2 regions of the Mesorhizobium sp. B2-8-3 genome follow, and region 1 is predicted to be linked to the other one. Evidence: predicted binding sites of a transcription regulator. Region 1 holds the regulator's gene; the other holds the start of a gene.
The links. The regulator PhoB, encoded in region 1, activates phosphate uptake and scavenging genes when phosphate is short. The targets are predictions, from matches to a motif close to TGTCATNNANCTGTCAT.
Positions count from the first base shown of each region.

Region 1 (10,655 bases):
TGCTGGTTCTGCTCGGCGGGGTCGCGATCTCGCTGGTCGCCGGCTCGTGGGAGGCGCTGTCGAAGTTCGGCTTCTCCTTCCTGACCACCGAATCCTGGAACCCGGTCACCGAGAATTTCGGCGCCCTGGCGCCCATCTACGGCACCATCGTCACCTCGGCCATCGCCATTCTCATCGCTGTGCCGATCGGCATCGGCATCGCCATCTTTCTGACCGAGCTCTGCCCGCGTCCGCTCAGGCGCCCGATCGCCATCGCGGTCGAGCTGCTCGCAGGCATTCCCTCGATCATCTACGGCATCTGGGGCCTGTTCGTGTTCGCGCCGTTCCTGCAGACGACGATCCAGCCCTTCGTCATCTGGCTCTTCAAAGGCATCCCCGGCCTCAACAGCCTGTTTGCCGGCCCGCCCTACGGCATCGGCCTGCTGACCTCGTCGCTGATCCTTGCCATCATGGTGCTGCCCTTCATCACCTCGATCACCAAGGACGTGTTCGACACGGTGCCGGCGGTGCTGAAGGAATCGGCATACGGCATCGGCTGCACGACCTGGGAAGTGACCCGGCGCGTGACCATCCCCTATACCCGCGTCGGCATCATGGGCGGCGTCATGCTCGGCCTCGGCCGCGCGCTCGGCGAGACGATGGCGGTTACCTTCGTCATCGGCAACGCGCACCGCATCAGCGCCTCGCTGTTTGCGCCGGGCACGACGATCTCGGCGACCATCGCCAACGAATTCACCGAAGCCGACGGCAATCTCTATACATCCTCGCTTGTATCGCTCGGCCTGATCCTGTTCATCATCACCTTCATCATCCTCGCGCTTGCACGCTACATGCTGTTGCGCATCGATAGCCGCACGGGAGCCTGACCGATGTCGACTGCCGCATCGCTTCACCAAAGCCGCAAACGCAAGAATGCCGTGATGATGGCGCTGTGCGTCGTCGCGGCCGGCATCGGCCTCGCCTGGCTGGCGCTGATCCTCGGCGCCTTGCTCTACAAGGGGCTCTCCGGGGTGAACCTGGCGGTGTTCACTGAAATGACGCCGCCGCCCGGCGACGCCGGCGGCCTGCTCAACGCCATCTACGGCAGCATCGTCATGACGATCATCGGCATCGTCGTCGGCACGCCGATCGGCGTGCTGGCTGGCACCTACATGGCCGAATATGGCCGCTTCTCGAAGCTCACGACGGTGGTGCGCTTCATCAACGACATCCTGTTGTCTGCGCCATCGATCATCATCGGCCTGTTCGTCTATGAGCTGATGGTGCGGCCGATGGGGCACTTCTCGGCGATTGCCGGCGCCGTCGCGCTGTCGATCCTGGTGATCCCCGTCGTGGTGCGCACCACCGAGGACATGCTGAACCTTGTGCCCAACGCGCTGCGCGAAGCAGGCGCCGCCATCGGCGCGCCGCGCTGGGTGGTGATCCGCTCCGTCGCCTACCGCGCGGCAATGTCGGGCATCGTCACCGGAATCCTGCTGGCGATCGCCCGCATCTCCGGCGAGACGGCGCCGCTTCTCTTCACCGCGCTCAACAACCAGTTCTGGTCGAGCAATCTCAATGCGCCGATGGCCAGCCTGCCGGTGACCATCTTCCAGTTCGCTCTCAGCCCTTACGAGGAATGGCAGCAACTGGCCTGGACGGGCGCACTCATAATCACCCTGACGGTTCTCGGGCTGAGCATCATCGCCCGCAGCCTAACCGGACGCAGAGAGGACAGATGAAACCGATGTTGTCCACCGACCTGAACGCAGCCGATACGACCGTCGAGAAGGCCAAGATCGAGGTCAAGAACCTCAATTTCTACTATGGCCAGTCGAAGGCGCTGAAGGACATCAACCTGTCCCTGCCCGAGCGCAGCGTGACAGCCTTCATCGGCCCGTCGGGCTGCGGGAAGTCGACGCTGCTGCGCGTGCTCAACCGCATCTACGAGCTCTATCCGAAGCAGAGCGCCGAGGGCCAGGTGCTGCTCGACGGCAAGAACATCCTCGACCGCTCGCAGGACCTCAACCTGCTGCGCACCAAGATCGGCATGGTGTTCCAGAAGCCGACGCCGTTCCCGATGTCGATCTACGAGAACATCGCCTTCGGCGTCAGGCTCTATGAGAAGATCAGCAAGGCCGAGATGGATAGCCGCGTCGAGCAGGCGCTGAAGCGCGCCGCGCTGTGGACCGAGGTCAAGGACAAGCTCAACGCCAGCGGCCTCAGCCTCTCGGGCGGCCAGCAGCAGCGCCTGTGCATCGCCCGCACCGTGGCGGTGAAGCCCGAGGTCATCCTGCTCGACGAGCCGGCCTCGGCGCTCGATCCGCTGTCGACCGCCAAGATCGAGGAACTGATCGACGAGTTGCAGGCCGACTACACGATCGTCATCGTCACCCACAACATGCAGCAGGCGGCGCGCGTGTCGCGGCAGACGGCGTTCATGTATCTGGGCGAGCTGGTGGAGTTCGACCGGACCGAGAAGATCTTCACCTCGCCTCGCGAGAAGCGCACGCAGGACTACATAACCGGCCGCTTCGGCTGAGTTCATACGAGGACATCATCATGGCCGAACATACCGTCGCCTCCTTCGACGAGGATCTGAGGCAGATCAGCCGGCTCATCAACGACATGGGCGATCTCGCCAGCTCCATGGTCGGCGGTGCGACCAGGGCGCTGCTCGAGACCGACAATGCGCTGGCGCAGCGCGTCGTCTCCGACGACGCCATCATGGACGCTCGTCAGCGCGAGCTCGACGACCGCGCCATCACGCTGATCGCCAAGCGGCAGCCGATGGCGGACGACCTGCGCAACGTGGTCGGCTCGATCCGCATGGCGGGCGACCTCGAACGCATCGGCGATCTCGCCAAGAACATCGCCAAGCGCGTCGGCTCGGTCGGCGTCAGCGCCGCGCCGCGCGACCTCACGCATTCGATCGATTCGATGGCGCAGCTGGTGCTGATCCAGGTCCAGGCCGTGATCCAGGAATACATGGTGGGCGATGCCACGGCGCTGGCCAAGCTTCGCAACGACGACGAGCGCATCGACGTCAAATACACGTCCGTCTTCCGCGAGCTGTTGACCTACATGATGGAAGACCCGCGCAACATCACCGCTTGCACGCATCTTCTGTTCTGCGCCAAGAACCTCGAGCGCATCGGCGACCATGTGACCAACATCGCCGAGAATGCCTATTATGTGCTGACCGGCACGCAATTGCCCGCCAATCGTCCGAAGCAGGACGAGACCGCAATGTCGGCGCCGGCGGCCTGACGAAAAGGTTACCCCAATGATCGCGCCACGCATCATGGTGGTGGAGGACGAGGAGCCGCTGGGGGTGCTGCTCCGCTACAATCTCGAATCCGAGGGTTACCAGGTCGAAGTGGTGACCCGCGGCGACGAGGCCGAAATCCGCCTTCAGGAAAACGTTCCCGACCTGCTCGTGCTCGACTGGATGGTGCCGGCGGTTTCCGGCATCGAGCTCTGCCGGCGTCTCAGGATGCGGCCCGAGACCGAGCGGCTGCCGATCATCATGCTGACGGCGCGCGGCGAGGAAAGCGACCGCGTGCGCGGCCTCTCGACCGGCGCCGACGACTATCTGGTCAAGCCATTCTCGACGCCGGAGTTCATGGCGCGCGTCAAGGCGCTGCTGCGCCGCGCCAAGCCGGAGGTGCTGTCCAGCGTGCTCAAGGTCGGCGACATCGTGCTCGACCGCGAATCGCACCGGGTCTACCGCAAGAAGAGCGAGATCAGGCTCGGCCCGACCGAGTTCCGCCTGCTCGAATTCATGATGCGTCATCCCGGCCGCGTGTTCTCGCGCAGCCAGCTGCTCGACAATGTCTGGGGCGAGACGATCTATATCGACGAGCGCACCGTGGACGTCCATGTCGGGCGCCTGCGCAAGGCGGTCAACAACGGCCGCATGCCGGACGTCATCCGCACCATCCGCGGGGCGGGGTACGCGATCAGGGAGGATTAGTCCCGAGGGCGGAAGTTCCGACGGGATCGGCACTCCAACATTAACGCTGGTGGGTAGTCGAGACGCTTGCGCTTCGTCATCCACGGGCGGAGCAAGGAGCGTAGCGACGCAGCGCAGACCCGAGGATCCATGCCGTGACTTCCACGCGCCGCTATGGCGCAGAACTCTGCACCGCTGCACCCTACGATCGAGGTAACGGCATGGATTCCAGGGTCTGCGCGCGTCGCTTCGCTCCTTGCTCCGCCCTGGAATGACGAAGTCGCGGTGGCTTCGGCCAATCTCCAACGTTGGTGCGATTCGCGGCTTCAGCGCCATGTTCGCTCAGGCCACGTTCTTCCCGGCCCCCGCTCTGGCCTGCACCCCCGGCGCGAAAATCTCCTGATCGACGAAGGTCAGCGCGCGCATGGCGCAGCCTTCGCGGATAAGCGGCAGTTCGTTCGGCTCGGTGTCGAAGGAGATCGATTCCGAGTGCTGGCCGCCGGCGGTCTGGGCGATCGCCTCTCGCAGCGCCGGCTCGATCAGGTCGAAGGCGGCCGCGCTTACGCCGACCATGGCGACAGGCGCCGGGTCGATGAGGGCGAACAGGCTGCCGAGGCCGAAACCGAGCGCTTCGCCGGCCCGGCGATAAGCCTCCCGTTCGGGTCCGTCCTCCTGCCGGGCTTTCGCGGCCAGCGCGCGCATATCGGCGTCGCCGACGTCGGTCGGGGTGGCGTCCTCGCTTATTCCCATGGCGCTGCGCCAGATCGCGTAATTGCCGGCATAGGCCTCGACGCAGCCGCGGCGGCCGCAGCGGCAAAGCGCGCCGCCCGGACGATGGATCATATGGCCGAACTCGCCGCCGGAGGAATGCGTGCCGCTGAACAGCGCGCCCTTCAGCACAAGGCCCATGCCGATACCGTGCGAGAGCAGGATGGCGATGAAGTCGTCGCGATAGCGCTCGGGATCGCGCCATTGCAGCGCCACCGCCATCATGTTGCAGTCGTTCTCCATGGTGGCGGGAATACCGAATTCCCTTTCGAGGAGGTCGGCGAAAGGGATGTCGGTCAGCGGCGTGATCGGCGACCACAGCATGGCGCGTGAATGGGAATCGGTGATGCCTTGAATGCCCATGGCGATGCGGGCGACGCTGCCCACGTCGAGGTCGGGATCCCCCAGCCGGCGCCGCACGATCGCCATGCATTCGCCGATCAGCTCGTCGCGGGGCATGACAAGCGTGTCGAGGCGCTGCTGCTCCTCGGCAACCACCTGGCCGGCATAATCGATCACGGCGACCGACAGGAAGTTCAGCGACAGCACCACGGTCAGCACCGCGGCGGCTTCGGGGTTCAGCGCCAGACCGATCTGCGGCCGGCCGCGTTTCAACGCCGTCGGCTCGCTGGCCTTGCTTTCGGTGAGAATGCCTTCCTGGATCAGATCGGCGGAGATCGCCGAAATGGTCGAGTGGCTGAGCCCGGTGGTGGCAGCAATCTCCGTGCGCGAGGGCTGGCCGGCGCGGCGCACGGCCGAAATCACCATGGCGCGGTTGCGCCGGCGCAAATCGTCGTGACGGATTCCGACCGACATCGTCTCGCACGTCCTCCCAGTCATCGCGGCCTTGTGATGATGATGCCATGGCCTGTCGGTGACATGCTAGGGATAGTGGCAGAAGCCGCAGCCTGTGTCATTATTTATTGCGGATGTCGAAAAAAATGCCCTGACCCATCAAAACCCATCAGAATCGCAGTTGACAGCGTCGTTTTGCTGGATCACTATTTTTTTGAGGCTCGAAAAAAAGCCTCTATGCCGGCCTTCGGGCCAGTCTGGGTCGCGCCGCACAGGCGCAGGGAGGATATCATGAAGAAATTCGCAGCCGCCATTCTGGCGGGCGTTGCCATGTCGCTGACGCTGGCGTCGGTCGCCGAGGCGAAGGACAAGGTGATCGGCGTGTCGTGGTCGAATTTCCAGGAAGAGCGCTGGAAGACCGACGAAGCGGCGATGAAGGCCGCCATTGAGGCCGCCGGCGACAAGTACATCTCGGCCGACGCGCAGTCCAATCCGGGCAAGCAGCTGACCGACGTCGAAAGCCTGATCTCGCAAGGCGCCAACGCGCTGATCATCCTGGCGCAGGATGCCTCGGCAATCGGCCCGGCGGTGCAGAAGGCGCTCGATGAAGGCATTCCGGTCGTCGGCTACGACCGCCTGATCGAGAACAAGGACGTGTTCTACCTGACCTTCGACAACAAGGAAGTCGGCCGCATGCAGGCCCGCGAGGTGTTCAAGGTCAAGCCGGAAGGCAATTATGTCTTCATCAAGGGCTCGGGCGCCGATCCGAACGCCGACTTCCTGTTCTCGGGCTCCATGGAAGTGCTGAAGGAGGCGATCGACAGCGGCAAGATCAAGAATGTCGGCGAGGCCTATACCGACGGTTGGCTGCCCGCCAACGCGCAGAAGAACATGGAGCAGTTCCTGACCGCCAACGACAACAAGGTCGACGCGGTCGTGGCGGCCAATGACGGCACCGCAGGCGGCGTCGTCGCGGCGCTGACGGCGCAAGGCCTGGCCGGCACCGTTCCGGTCTCGGGCCAGGACGGCGACCACGCGGCGCTCAACCGCATCGCGCTCGGCACGCAGACCGTGTCGGTGTGGAAAGACGCGCGCGAGCTCGGCAAGAACGCCGCCGAGATCGCCTTGCAGCTCGCCGACGGCAAGAAGATGGGCGACATCGCCGGCGCCAAGGACTTCACGACGCCCGGCGGCAACACCGTCAAGTCGCTGTTCCTGACTCCGATCGCGATCACCAAGGACAATCTCAACGTCGTCATCGACGCCGGCTGGATCAAGAAGGACGAAGTCTGCGCGGGCGTTGCCGCCGGTAGCGTCAAGGCCTGCAACTAAGTCTGCCGGCTCTCGATCAAAATCCCTGCGCCGCGGCCTGAAAGCCGCGGCGTTTTCTCAAAAAGATTTGTGTTTCCGCCTCTGGCGGATAGCTTCTAGGCTTGGCCAGGCATCCGCGCCAGACGGGCAGGCCGGCGGGAGGAAATCATGACCGACACGACGTCTACCCAACCGGCGGACACCGCGCGCGCGTCGGAACTCGGCGCCGTCGCCCGGTTCCTGAAGGCGACCGAGCTCGATACCCGCATGCTCGGCATGATCGGCGCGCTGCTCTTGATCTGGATCGGGCTGCATGTGATTTCCAGCCTGCGCCTCGGCGTCAATCCGCTCGACTTCGACAGCCGCACGTTTCTCACGCCGCGCAACCTGTGGAACCTGTCGGTGCAGACTTCGGCCGTGGCGATCATGGCCTCCGGCATGGTGCTGGTCATCGTCATGCGCAACATCGACCTGTCGGTCGGATCGGCCGAAGGGGTGATCGGCATGGTCATGGGCTTTGCCCAGGTGCATTTCCTGGTGCGCTTCGTCGGGCTTGAGCTGGGCAATCCGTGGATATGGGTGCTGGCATTGCTGATCGGCCTGGCGCTCGGCCTCATCATCGGCGCCTTCCAGGGCTTCATCATCGCCTATCTCGAAGTGCCGGCCTTCATCGTGACGCTGGGCGGATTGCTGGTATGGCGTGGCGCTGCCTGGTGGGTCACCAGCGGCCAGACGGTGGCGCCGCTCGACGCCACCTTCCAGCTGATGGGCGGCGGCCCGGCGGGCTCGATCGGCGCCAGATGGAGCTGGGCCGTCGGCATCGTCGCCTGCCTGGCGGTTATCTTCATGCATTTCAACGGCCGCGTGCAGCGCAAGCGCTTCCGCTTCCCGCTGCGTCCGGTCTGGGCCGAGACGCTGCTCGCCACGGTCACTTGCGCGGTCATCCTGGGCGCGGTGTGGCTCGCCAATTCCTATCCGTGGCCGGTCGGTATCGTGAACCGCTACGCCGCCGCCAACAACATCGCCGTTCCCGAAGGCGGGCTGTTCATCGCGCATGGCATCGCCATTCCGGTGCTGATGGCCGTTGCCGTCGGCCTGATCATGACCTTCGTCACCAAGCGCACGCGTTTCGGCCGCTACGTCTTCGCCATCGGCGGCAATCCGGAAGCAGCCAATCTCGCCGGCATCAACACGCGCTGGATCACCATGAAGGTGTTCATGATCATGGGCGTGCTGGCGACGATCGCGGCGGCGATCTCGTCGGCCAGGCAGAACTCCTCGACAAATGTGCTGGGGACGCTGGACGAACTGCTGGTCATTGCCGCGGCAGTCATCGGGGGCACGTCGCTCGCCGGCGGTTCCGGCACCGTGCTCGGCGCCATGCTGGGCGCATTGCTGATGCAGTCGCTGCAGTCCGGCATGGTGCTGCTCGGCGTCGATTCGCCGCTGCAGAGCATCGTCGTCGGCGCCGTACTGGTCGTCGCGGTCTGGCTCGACACCATCTATCGCAAGCGTGTCTGAGCATGATGCCGAAAAGTGGAAACCGGTTTTCGGACGAGACCATGCTCAAGCATGGACTATAGGGAGGAGAAGGATCATGGCTGACAAAATCGCTCCCGCCGGCGTTCCGCTGGTCGACATGCGCAACATCTCGATCGCCTTCGGCGGCATCCGCGCCGTCGACGACGCCTCGGTCGATCTTTTCCCCGGCGAAGTGATGGCGCTGCTCGGCCACAATGGCGCGGGCAAATCGACGCTGATCAAGATCCTGTCCGGCGCCTACAAGCGCGACAGCGGGCAGATATTCATCAATGGCGAGGAGGCTTCGATCTCCAATCCGCGCGATGCCAAGAAATATGGCGTCGAGACGATCTACCAGACGCTGGCGCTGGCCGACAATGTCGATGCCGCCGCCAACCTGTTCCTCGGCCGCGAGCTGATGACGGGCTGGGGCACGCTGGACGACGTCGCCATGGAAGCCGAGGCGCGCAAGGTGATGGGCCGCCTCAATCCACGCTTCCAGCGCTTCAAGGAGCCGGTCATCAAGCTGTCGGGCGGACAGCGGCAGTCGGTGGCGATCGCGCGCGCGATCCTGTTCAACGCCCGCATCCTGATCATGGACGAGCCGACGGCGGCGCTCGGTCCGCAAGAGACGGCGCAAGTCGGCGAACTGGTCAAGCAACTCAAGGCCGACGGCATCGGCATCTTCCTGATCAGCCACGACATCCACGACGTGTTCGAGCTCGCCGACCGGGTCTGCGTGATGAAGAACGGCCAGGTGGTCGGGACCGCGCGCACCACCGACGTCACCCAGGACGAAGTGCTCGGAATGATCATCCTGGGCAAATGCCCGCCAGGCGCCATTCCGGGTCCAGGCGCGCTGAAGATAGCGGCATGATGATAGCCGGCTAATTAACGACTGCGTGATGTACCAGCCGCAGTGATGATTTGACCGCGCCATTGTGTTGGCGCGGAGACTTGCCCATAAAGGTCGTCGACCGTCCACGGGCCGCATCCTTGATTTGAAGAAGCTCTTTCCGATCGTTGCCTTCGTCGCCGTCGCGCTGATCAGCCTGACGATGGCGGGGTTTGCCTATTTCGCGACGCAGGAGGCGGCTCGGATCAAGTTCGAGGGTACCGCCGATGACGCGCTGAGCCGCATCGAGAGCCGCATCGACCTGCATCTGTCGCTGCTGCGTTCGACGCAGGCGCTGTTCGATGCCCGCAACGGCGACATCTCGCGCGGCGAATTCAAGGCCTTCTTCACCGCGCTCGACATCGACGACAATTTCGCGGGGCTGCGCGGCATCGGCTTCATGAGGCTCGCCAAGACCGGCGACGAGGCGGCGGTGGAACGCGACATCCTGCACGACCATGGGTCGGCGCATCCGATCTATCCCGCCACGACGCAGCAATGGCGAACGCCGATCGTGCTGTTCGAGCCGCTCGACACGTCCAACCAGTCGATCATCGGTTTCGACATGTTCACCGAGCCGGTACGGCGCGCGGCGATCGAAGAGGCGATGGCGGATGACCAGCAGCATGCGAGCGGCATGGTCCAGCTCGGCCAGGGCGCCGGCGTGGCGCAGACCTTCACCGGATTCCTGGTTTTCGTGCGGCTGAACGTCGAAACCGCGCCCGACGTCATCAATGCAAGCCGCTCCTCGACGGCCGGTTTTCTTTACGTTGCCTTCCGCGCGCAGGATCTGTTCCAGGTCGCGCTCAGCCATTCGCCGCTTCTGCCGGTCAATGTCGAGGTCTATGACGGCAAGCCCGAGGCCGGCAATTTGCTGTTCCGTTCGGAGGCGCCGCCGGCGGAACGCATCGGCGCGAAGCTTTTGGCACGCCGCGATATCGTCGTGGCGGGCGAGCCGTGGACCTTGTTGTTTCGGCCGACAAGCGCATTCGAGCCGCCGTCCTCGCGCGCCATCCCGGTGATGCTCGGGCTGTTCGGGCTGCTGCTCGCCGGCGCCATCGCCTTGGTGGCGCGCTATCAGGAACGCGCCTATGACGCGAAATCGGCGCTGCACGAGGCGACCGAAAAGAGCCTGCTGGAAAAGGACCTGATCCTGCAGGAGATGAAGCACCGCATCAAGAATTCGATTACCCGCGTGCTGGCGATCGCGCGGCAGACGGCCTCGCAAGCCACCGACGTCAAGGAGTTTTCGGCTTCGTTCTCGGCGCGCCTGCAGGCCATGGCGGCATCGCAGGATATGCTCACGCGCTCGCGCTGGCAGAAAGCCGATCTCGGCGACCTGCTGCGCATCGAGCTCGGGCAGGTATTCGGCAAGGACCTTCCCGAAGGCGTGTTGTCAGGGCCGAAAGTGCTGCTGGACGAGACGACGAC
Region 1 covers NZ_VFTW01000038.1:1,712-12,366, reverse strand. The annotation lists gene pstC (phosphate ABC transporter permease subunit PstC) at 1-866, shown strand, start outside; gene pstA (phosphate ABC transporter permease PstA) at 870-1,721, shown strand; gene pstB (phosphate ABC transporter ATP-binding protein PstB) at 1,718-2,521, shown strand; gene phoU (phosphate signaling complex protein PhoU) at 2,542-3,249, shown strand; gene phoB (phosphate regulon transcriptional regulator PhoB) at 3,266-3,955, shown strand; gene FJ418_RS30145 (ROK family protein) at 4,277-5,518, opposite strand; gene xylF (D-xylose ABC transporter substrate-binding protein) at 5,789-6,829, shown strand; gene FJ418_RS30135 (sugar ABC transporter permease) at 6,977-8,329, shown strand; gene FJ418_RS30130 (ATP-binding cassette domain-containing protein) at 8,406-9,206, shown strand; gene FJ418_RS30125 (CHASE domain-containing protein) at 9,331-10,655, shown strand, end outside.

Region 2 (10,655 bases), on a different contig from region 1:
CGGCCGGTGATGATGCGGCCGAGGAACGGGTTGGCTTCGAGGATGGTCCCGATCATGCGGAACGGGCCGGGATGAACGGTCGGTGCCGGCACATGCTTGACGACCAGGTCGAACAGCGGGGCGAGACCCTGGTCCTTCGGGCCCTCGGGATTTTCCGAAACCCAGCCGTCACGGCCAGAACCATAGAGGATTGGGAAATCGAGCTGCTCGTCGGTGGCGTCGAGCGCCGCGAACAGGTCGAACACCTCGTTGACCACTTCGATGTGGCGGGCGTCCGGACGGTCGATCTTGTTGATGACGACGATCGGTCGCAGGCCGACCTTGAGCGCCTTGCCGACCACGAACTTGGTCTGCGGCATCGGGCCTTCGGCGGCGTCGACGAGCACGATTGCCGAATCCACCATCGACAGGATGCGCTCGACCTCGCCGCCGAAATCGGCGTGTCCGGGCGTGTCGACGATGTTGATGCGGGTGCCGTGCCAGTCGACCGAGGTCGCCTTGGCCAGGATGGTGATGCCGCGTTCCTTTTCGAGGTCGTTGGAATCCATGGCGCGCTCGGCGACGCGCTGGTTGTCGCGGAAGGCGCCGGACTGTTTCAGAAGCTGGTCGACCAGCGTGGTCTTGCCATGGTCGACGTGCGCGATGATCGCGATATTGCGGAGGTTCATTTTTCTGGTCTCGGGAACGTTGCAGGCAGCAGGCCCAAAAGCGCCGCCTTTTTCGGTTGCGCGGCTCATACAAGGTTTTTCGCAATTGCGAAAGGGGAGGCACGACCCCAAATAGATGGTCACTGATTCTTAAACGTCTTGGTGTGAAATGATTCTGTTAACCAAGGCGGAACCTTTGAGGGGCCGGACAGTTCGATGTTCATGACCGATCATATGCCCAGATTGCGTCCGGTTTTTGTGTGGGCCGCGCTTGGCGTGCTTGTAGCGGCAGGCGCCGCGCAGTCGGCGGCCGTGCTGCGGGAAGCCGACCCGATCGCACCGCCCGACGCCAGGACAGTACAGCAGATGTTCGCCGACGCCCCCGATGGCGTCGACCCGATCGTCACCGGCCCGGTCAGCGCCGCCTTCAAGCAGCGCCAGAAGGATGCCAACTGCGACACCGCGGTCTGGCCGAACGTTCCGCGGGCTTGCTATCCCGACTGACGCTCTTCATTGCATTTTGGAATTGGTTCTGGACCGCCGCAGCGCTTTGAGGCCACGGCAGGATCTTTGACGCTGCTGCTCGCCTAGGGTGTGTTGAGATTCAGGTCAGGCCGGCATCACCTGAATATCAACGCAGCCTAAGCCGACCGCACCGGATCGAGCGTCACCTTGTAAAGCTCGTTGTCGTCGCGATCCATCAGCCGCACGGTGAGCTGTTCGGTCGCGCCCGAAATATCGACCAGGCCGAAGAACTGCAGCCCGGCCGACGGCGGCAGGTTCTGGCCCTGTTCGGCGGTCGGCGCCTTGATGAATTTCAGCTCCGGCCCGAAGGTCATGTCGAGGTCGTTGGGGCCGAAGGTGCCGGCATGGATCGGGCCGGAGACGAATTCCCAGAACGGATTGAAATCCTGGAACTGCGCCTTGTCGGGGTTGTAGTAATGCGCCGCGGTGTAATGCACGTCGGCGGTCAGCCACACCGTGTTGGTGATGCCGGCATTCTTGATGAAGCGCAGCACGTCGGCGAATTCGAGCTCGCGGCCCTTCGGCGCGCCATTGTCGTTATTGCTGACGGCTTCGAAACCGACCTTCTTCGCCGCGTCGTCCCAGACGACGAGGCTGAGCGGCATGTCGGCGGCGATGACCTTCCAGGTCGCCCTGGAATTGGCCAGCTCGCGCTTCAGCCACTTGGACTGCTCCTCGCCGATCATGCGCGACTTCGGCGTCAGCGTTTCTTCCATGTCGGGGCCGTTCGGGCCGCGATAGGAGCGCATGTCGAGGAAGAACACGTCGAGCAGCGGCCCATGCGAGATCTTGCGGTAGACGCGGCCTGGCTCCGACGGCTCGTAGCGGATGGTCGTCATCTCATGGAAGGCACGCGCCGCCCGGGCCGCCAGCACATGGATCGACTTTTCCTTGTAACGGTCGTCGGCGGTCAGGTCCTTCGAATCCGACCAGTTGTTGAGCACCTCGTGGTCGTCCCACTGGTAGAAGGTCGGACAGATGGCCGACAGGCCAAGCACATGCTTGTCCATCATGTTGTATTTCCACTGGTCGCGGTACTCGTCCAGCGTCTCGGCGACCTTGCGCTTGCCGTCGAGCATGACGACGTTCTTCCACTTGCCGCCGCCGGGCAGGTCGACCTCGTCCTTCAAGGCGCCGTCGGCATAGATCGTGTCGCCGGAATGCAGGAAGAAGTCCGGCGTGTGCTTGGCGATGGTCGAATAGGTCTTCATGCCGGTCTCGTCGATGCCCCAGCCCTGGCCGGCCGTGTCGCCCGACCAGGCGAAGCGCACATCGCGCTTCGAAGACGGCGCGGTGCGGAAGCGGCCGACGATCGGCTCGGAGACGGCGTTGATATCGGAGAGGTCGGCCGCCACCATGCGGTAGAAGATATCCTGGTCCGAGGCGAGGTCGGTGAGCAGCCGCTTCACCGTGTAGTCGCTGGCCGGCGAGGTGTCGAGCGGCGCGAGCCGCGTCGCATTGGCGAAGCTTTCGGTCGTCGACACCTCATACATGACACGCGCCGGACGGTCGGTGCGGGTCCACACCATGCCGGAGGTGGCGTCGACGTCACCGGACTGGACGCCATGCGTGAAGGCCGGGCGCTGGCTGGCGCGGGAATAATAAGGCAGCGCAAGTCCGGAGGCGCCGACAAGGCCGAAGGCGCTGGCCGAGGTGACGAAAGCGCGGCGGGTCAACGAAAGCTTGTTCATGGCTGTCTCCGGGATGGCATTGAGCGGGACCGCCAAGCTCTCGCTTCAATGTTTCAGGCGCATATCGGAACCATGAAGTTTTGATAACAGTGAACAGAACTGCTGATCTCCCCCCTCGTGGGGGAGATGGCCGGCAGGCCAGAGGGGGGCGCGAAGGATCGCCAACTTCTCAGCGTTTACTCGCTGAGCCTATACCCAACGGCCTAATTGGACTTGATTTCAACTGGATAGCTCGGCGGGACAGCGCCCCCTCTGCCCTGCCGGGCATCTCCCCCACAACAAGGGGGGAGATTGGCAGCTTAGACCATCTGCGGCTCCGGCCCGAAGGCCGGCCTGCTCGTGTTGATCAAGAGCGAAATACAAGCCGCCGCAATGCCGGTCATGCCGGCAATCAGGAAGGCCAGCTCGTAATTGCCCTGCAGCTCGCGCATCGTGCCGCCGAAGGCGGCGGCGGCCGCGGCGCCCACCTGGTGGCCAGCGACGATCCAGCCGAACACGATCGGTCCGCTGCGATCGCCGAACGCCTCGTTGGCAAGCCTCAGCGTCGGCGGCACGGTGGCGATCCAGTCGAGCCCGTAAAGCACGGCGAAGATGACCAGGCTGGTCGCCGAGAAGCCGGAATAGGGCAGGTAGATCAGTGACAGACCGCGCACCGCGTAATAGACGCCGAGCAGCTTGCGCGGATCGAAACGGTCGGTGAGCCAGCCAGACAGCGTGGTGCCGATCAGATCGAAAATGCCCATCATCGACAGCAGCCCGGCCGCCTGCACCTCGCCGATGCCCATATCGCCGCAGAAGGCGATGAGATGCGTGCCGACGAGTCCATTGGTGGTGAAGCCGCAGACGAAGAAGGTGGCGAACAGGTACCAGAACACCCGCGTGCCGGCAGCCCGCCGCAGCGTGTTCAGCGTATGGGCCAGAAAATTGCCCTGCGATGCAGGCGACACTGGCGGCACGTCGTCGGCATCGGCGCCGTAACGAACCTGGCCGATCGAAGCGGGGCGCTCCGGCACCAGCAGCAAGACGAAGGGTATCAGCGCGGCGGTGGCCAGCGCCACGGCAATCGCCACCGGCTTCCAGCCGCCGCTCTGCGCCAGCGAGGCGATGAGCGGCAGGAAGACCAGCATGCCGGTGGCGCTGGAGGCCGACATCAGCCCCATCATCAGGCCGCGATTGGTCTTGAACCAGCGGTTGATGATGGTGGCGCCCAGCACGCTCGCCACCGCGCCCGAACCGATGCCGGAAAACACGCCCCAGGTGATGAAAAGATGCCATGGCTCAGTCATCAACAGGCTGAGCGCGGTCGATCCCGACATCACCAGCAGCGCGCCTAGCAGCGTGCGGCGCAGCCCAATACGTTCCATCAGCGCGGCGGCGAACGGACCGGTCAGGCCGTAGAGCAGGATGCCGACGCTGGCGGCCCAGGACGTTACGTCGCGATGCCAGCCGAAGCTTTCCTCCAGCGGCACCATCATCACCGAGGGCGCCGAACGGAGCCCCGCCGCGATCAGCAGGCACAGGAAAATGACGGCAACAACGACGAATGCGTAGCGCTGGCCAAACGGACGGGACTGGGCTATCATGTTACTGACCGGTACGTTGCAATGGGATGAAGCCATAAATACGTACCGGTCAGTAACATTGTCAAGCGAGTTGTTTGCATGCCATCGGACAATAAAATTGAAGCGTCGTTGAGCGATGCCCCCGCTCCCAGGGCGGCGGATAAGATCCTGGACGTGGCGCGCGACCTCTTTTACCGCGAGGGCATAAGGGCGATCGGCGTCGACGAGATCGTCAGGCGTGCCGGCGTCACCAAGCCGAGCCTTTACCGCACCTTTCCGTCCAAGGACGAGCTTGCCGCCTCCTATCTGCGCAAATACGACCTCGAATTCTGGGAACGCTTCGACGAAGCGGTCGACGCGCATCCGGGCGATCCGCGCGCCCAGATCATCGCTTTCCTGACCCGCGTCGGCAAACGCACCCAAAAGCCGGATTATCGCGGCTGCGGCATGACCAACGCGGCGGTCGAATATCCCGAGCGCGGGCATCCCGCGCGGGTGGTGAGCGAGAACAACAAAGTGGAGCTGCGCCGGCGCCTGCGTGCCATGGCCGCCGCGATGGGCGCCGCCGATTCCGATACGCTGGGTGACGGTCTGCTGCTCCTCATCGAGGGCGCCTATATCAGCGGCCAGCTGTTTGGCCTGGGCGGACCGGCGGCCGCCGTCGCCCGCAACGCCGACCTCCTGATCGAAGCCAGCTTGAAGAAATAGCAATTGAAGCTACGCTTTCGGCAACTCGAACGGAGTTGTCAGCCATGCGTGCTCTTCTGATCCCGCTTGCCCTCGCCGGTTTCTGCCAAACGACCCAGGCCGGCGAAATCTCCAGCGCCTACACCGATCTCGACTGGAAGAAGGACTGCGTGACCTATGCCCAGGCCGCGGAAGGCGACGGCGACTGGGCGAGCCTCGTCTGCTCGGGCTATCGCGGCTACCCGGTGCTGATCGGCTACGACGACGCGCGAGAGTCTCTCTATTACGGCTTTCCATCCGACGACATGACCGCGGTCTGGGAGAGCTTCACCGCCTTCAACGGCTCGGGCCCGAAGGTCGAGTGGCGCATCGAAACCAATGGCGATGTCGCCATTCCCATCGCCGCCATCCACCGCCGCTCGATCAGCGACCCGCAGGACGACAAGAAATCGACCGACGTGCTGGTCGTCGCCAAGGTGGCGCAACCGGAAGAACATCAGGGCTGCACCGTCGGCCTGGTTCTAGCCACCGGCAACCCGCAGGCCAACGACCAGGCGCGCAAGCTTGCCGACGAAAAGGCGAAGACCTTCGCCTGCGGCAAGGACAAGCGCGAAGTGATCGGCGACGTGCCCGCTTTCGGCCGGGTGGACAACTAACCGCGACCGGGCTTCCTCAGCCTTCCCCGGCCTCCAGATGCCGGCTCAGCATCAGCCGCAAGTCCTCCAGCACGCCGTCGCGCAGCCGCTTCTCGCCGATCAGCGTCAGCGGAATGCGCATCAGCTGCGGCACGATCACCGCCAGCCTTTCGGCCTGTCCTGCCGGCAGCGGCGGATCGGCCGCGGCGAACAGCGTCGCGATCTGGCTGCGACGGTGCCCTCGCATGGCGCGCCGCCAGCCGTCGTCGCCCGGCAGGTCGAGCAGCGCCGAATAGGCCGGATGCCCGGCCATGAAGGTCCCAAGCCGCGCGAACAGCTGGTCGGCGATCACCGCCGCGCTCATCCCCTGCGTCCGGTCGCGCAGGTCGTCGAGCTCGGCCGAAAGCGCCTCCGCGTTCTGGGCGAGGATTGCCTGCGCCACCGCCTGCTTGGTCGGGAAGAACAGATAGAGCGTGCCGATGGCGGCGCCCGCCTTGGCGGCGATCTCGGTCATGGTCGTCGCGTCGAAACCCTTCTCGACGAACAGCTCCGAGGCCGCCGCCATCAGCGCGGCGACGCGGTCGCGGCCTCTTTTTTGCTGCGGCGCGCGCGGCTGCGGCACAGTTGCGCTTGATTTTTCCGAGGCCATCCTCATATTCCAAACCTGAGACTATCCTCATATATAGCCTGCCGGCCCTCGACGCGCCAGCAGCGCCGGATCTGAACGCCATGACCATCGCAAGACAGGACCGCCCACAGAGCCACAAATGGATGGTTCTGAGCAACACCACGCTCGGCATGCTGGCCGCAGCCATCAATGGCTCGATCCTTTTGATAAGCCTGCCGGCGGTGTTTCGCGGCATCGGCCTCAAGGCGCTCGACCCCGGCAACATCAATTACCTGCTCTGGGCGATCATCGGCTACATGATCGCCACCGCCGTGCTGGTCGTCGCCTTCGGCCGGCTGGGCGATCAGTTCGGCCGGGCGAAGATGTACAATCTCGGCTTCGCCATCTTCACCGCCGCCTCCATCGCGCTCAGCCTGCTGCCGGGACAAGGCGATTTCGCCGCCATGTATCTGATCGGCGTGCGCATCATCCAGGGCGTCGGCGGCGCGCTGATCATGGCCAATTCCACGGCGCTGCTCACCGACGCCTTCCCCGAGAACGAACGCGGCTTCGCGCTCGGCATCAATGTCGTGGCGGCGATCGGCGGCCAGTTCATCGGCCTTTTGATCGGCGGACTGCTCGCCGACACCGACTGGCGGCTGGTGTTCTGGATCAACGTGCCGTTCGGGCTTGTCGGCACCATCTGGGCCTATCTCAAGCTGCACGACGCGCCGAACCGCTCCAGCCACACAATCGATTGGCTGGGCAATATCAGCTTCGGCCTCGGCCTGGTCATGATCCTCACCGCCATCACCTATGGCCTGCAGCCCTATGGCGACCAGGTGATGGCCTGGACAAGCCCGAAAGTGCTGACGCTCTTTGCCGTCGGCATCGCTTCGCTGATCGCTTTCGTCGTCATCGAGAGCCGTGTCGCCAAGCCGATGCTCGACCTGTCGCTGTTCCGTATTCCGGGCTTCGCCTATGGCAACGTCGCCAATCTTGCGTCGGGCATCGCGCGCGGCGGCCTGCAATTCATGCTGATCGTCTGGCTGCAAGGCATCTGGCTGCCGCTGCACGGCTATTCCTTCGAGCAGACCCCGCTTTGGTCGGCGATTTTCATGCTGCCGCTTACCGTCGGCTTCCTGATCGCCGGGCCGATCTCGGGCTATTTCTCCGACCGCATCGGCGGCGTGCCTTTCGCCGTTGGCGGCATGGTCGCGGGCGCGGCCAGCTTCGTCGCGCTGATGCTGCTGCCCGCCGACTTCTCCTACACCGCCTTTGCCGGCCTGCTCTTCCTCAACGGCCTCGGCTCCGGCCTTTTCGTGGCGCCGAACTCGACGCAGATCATGAATTCCGTGCCGGCGCGCGAGCGCGGCCAGGCGTCGGGCATGCGCGCCACCACCACCAATGCCGGGCAGGTGCTGTCGATCGGCCTGTTCTTCAGCCTGATGCTGGCCGGCCTCGCCGCCAGCCTGCCGGCGACGATGGAAGCCGGCCTTCTGGCGCAACATGTGCCGGAGGCGATCGCGCACCAGGTCGCCAACATGCCGCCGGTCGCCAGCCTGTTCGCCGCCTTCCTCGGCTACAACCCGATGGGCGAACTGATCCCGGCCGACGTGCTCCACGCTTTGCCGCCGGCCAACGCCGCGACGCTGACCGGCAACCAGTTCTTCCCCGAGCTGATGTCGGGGCCGTTCAAGCACGGGCTGGTCTTCGCCTTCACCTTCTCGGCGATCCTCTATCTGGTCGCCGCCTTCGCCTCCTGGCGCGGCGGCCGCGGCGCCGAGGCGGAGTTTTCAGAGAACCTGGCCGCCGAGGCAGCAAGTCGACGTTAAACGGTCAAGCGTTAGGCCAGCGCTGCATCGGGTTCACATTCGGGTCGCTGCCTAGTAAACCCTTGCGCGATTGCAGCCGGCCTCGGGAGGTTCCGCTTGTCCAGTTTTGTCAGCGTCGCGAACGAGAACGGCGTGGCGGTGGTCACCATCGACAACCCGCCGGTCAATGCGCTGAGCTTTCACGTCCGCAAGCCGCTCCACGAGGCGCTCGCCGCTTTGCGCGACGATCCCGCCGCAAGCGCGATCGTCATCGCCTGCGCCGGGCGCACCTTTGTCGCCGGCGCCGACATCACCGAATTCGGCAAGCCGGTCCAGCAGCCGGAACTGCGCGCCATCATCGCCTTGCTGGAAACCATCGCCAAGCCGACGGTCGCCGCGATCCACGGCACCGCGCTCGGCGGTGGGCTGGAACTGGCACTGGGCTGTCATTTCCGCGTCGCCGACAAGGGCGCCAAGCTCGGCCTGCCGGAGGTGAAGCTCGGCCTTTTGCCGGGCGGCGGCGGCACCGTGCGACTGCCACGCCTTGTGGGTGCTGTGAAAGCGCTCGGCATGATCGTTTCCGGAACGCCGGTCTCGGCCGACGAGGCCAAGGCCACCGGATTGGTGGATGCGGCTTTCGATGGCGATCTGATTGTTCAAGCAATTCGTTTCGCCAACGAAATGGTCGAGCGGGGCGGTCCGTTCGCGCCGGTGCGCGACCGCAACGACCGCCTTGCCGGGACCGACCTCGCCGCGTTCGACGCCCAGAGGGCGGAACTGGCCAGGAAGGCCCGCGGGCTTGAAGCGCCGCTTGCCTGCGCCGAAGCCGTGCGCAACGCGATCACCTTGCCGTTCGACGAGGCGCTGGCGGCCGAGCGGCAGCTTTTCCTGAAACTCGTTTCCGGCGACCAGTCGCGGGCGCAGCGGCATCTGTTCTTCGCCGAGCGCGAGGCGGCCAAGATTCCCGGCAAGAACCTGCGGAAGCGTCGGATCGAACGCGTCGGCATTATCGGCGCCGGCACGATGGGCGGCGGCATCGCCATGGCTTTCGCCAATGGCGGCCTGCCGGTGACTTTGGTCGAGACCAGCGAGGAAGCGCTGCGGCGCGGGCTGGCGACGATCGACAAGAACTACGCCGTTTCGGTCAGCCGCGGCTCGTTGACGGACGAGGCCAAGCAGAAGCGGCTCGGACTGTTCAAGGGCAGCACCGACTATACCGATCTCGCCGATTGCGATCTGATCATCGAGGCCGTGTTCGAGGACATGGCGGTGAAGAAGGAGGTGTTCGGCAAGCTTGACGCCATCGCCAGGCCCGGCGCGATCCTCGCTACCAACACCTCCTACCTCGACGTGAACGAAATCGCCGCCTCGACCTCGCGTCCAGGGGACATGCTCGGCATGCATTTCTTTTCGCCGGCAAACGTCATGAAGCTCCTGGAGATCGTGCGGGCCGAAAAGACCGCGCCCGACATGCTGGCGACGGTCACCGATCTCGCCCGGCGCATCGGCAAGGTGGCGGTCGTCGTCGGCGTCTGCCATGGTTTTGTCGGCAACCGCATGCTGGCCGCGCGCGGCGCGGAGAACGAAGCGCTGTTGCTCGAAGGTGCAACGCCCGCTCAAGTCGACAAGGCATTCACCGATTTCGGCTGGCCGATGGGGCCGTTCCAGATGGGCGACCTCGCCGGCCTCGACATCGGCTGGCGCAACCGCAAGGCGCGCGGCCAGACGGCGGTGATCGCCGATACGCTGTGCGAGCAGGGCCATTTCGGCCAGAAGACCGGGCGTGGCTGGTACCGCTATGAGAGCGGCGCGCGGGAGCCGGTTGCCGATCCGGAAGTCGAGGCGTTGATCCGCGCCAAGGCGGAAGAACTGAGCATAGCGCGGCGCCAGATCGGCGCCGACGAGATCATCGAGCGCACGCTTTACCCGCTGGTCAACGAAGGCGCGAAGATCCTCGAGGAAGGCATCGCCGCGCGGGCGTCCGATATCGATGTCGTCTGGGTCAACGGCTACGGCTTCCCGATCGGCAAGGGCGGACCGATGTTCTGGGCAGGGCTCGAAGGGGCGGCGAAGATCGTCGAGCGGTTGGAGCATTGGCATGGGCGGACCGGCAGGGCGATCTTCGAGCCGGCGCCGGTGCTGAGAAAGTTTGCCGAGACGGGGGCTTGGGAAGGTGCGGGCGACGCCCCATAACTTCGTCATTCCAGGGCGAAGCGACGCGTAGACCCTGGAATTCATGCCGTTCCATCAGACAAAGAATGCGACGGTCCAGAACAGGCGGTGGCACAGCCGTCGATTGTTCTGCACCGTCGCGGCTCTCGAACGTTCCGGCATGGATCCTCGGGTCTGCGCTGCGTCGCTACGCTCCTTGCTCCGCCCGTGGATGACGAACGCGGGGGCGACATGCCAAATTTGACCATGTGGACAAATCTCAACCACCGTTCCATAGTCTCTCGTCTGACATTTTTTTGAACGGCCGGCTCGACA
Region 2 covers NZ_VFTW01000006.1:167,051-177,705, reverse strand. The annotation lists gene typA (translational GTPase TypA) at 1-668, opposite strand, end outside; gene FJ418_RS12535 (hypothetical protein) at 864-1,151, shown strand; gene FJ418_RS12530 (alkaline phosphatase) at 1,289-2,863, opposite strand; gene FJ418_RS12525 (MFS transporter) at 3,163-4,446, opposite strand; gene FJ418_RS12520 (TetR/AcrR family transcriptional regulator) at 4,525-5,133, shown strand; gene FJ418_RS12515 (hypothetical protein) at 5,178-5,768, shown strand; gene FJ418_RS12510 (TetR/AcrR family transcriptional regulator) at 5,785-6,396, opposite strand; gene FJ418_RS12505 (MFS transporter) at 6,477-8,189, shown strand; gene FJ418_RS12500 (3-hydroxyacyl-CoA dehydrogenase NAD-binding domain-containing protein) at 8,286-10,361, shown strand.
Region 2: FJ418_RS12530 (alkaline phosphatase) is a predicted target of PhoB. The motif match lies at 2,936-2,952, and genes of this name have one in related genera.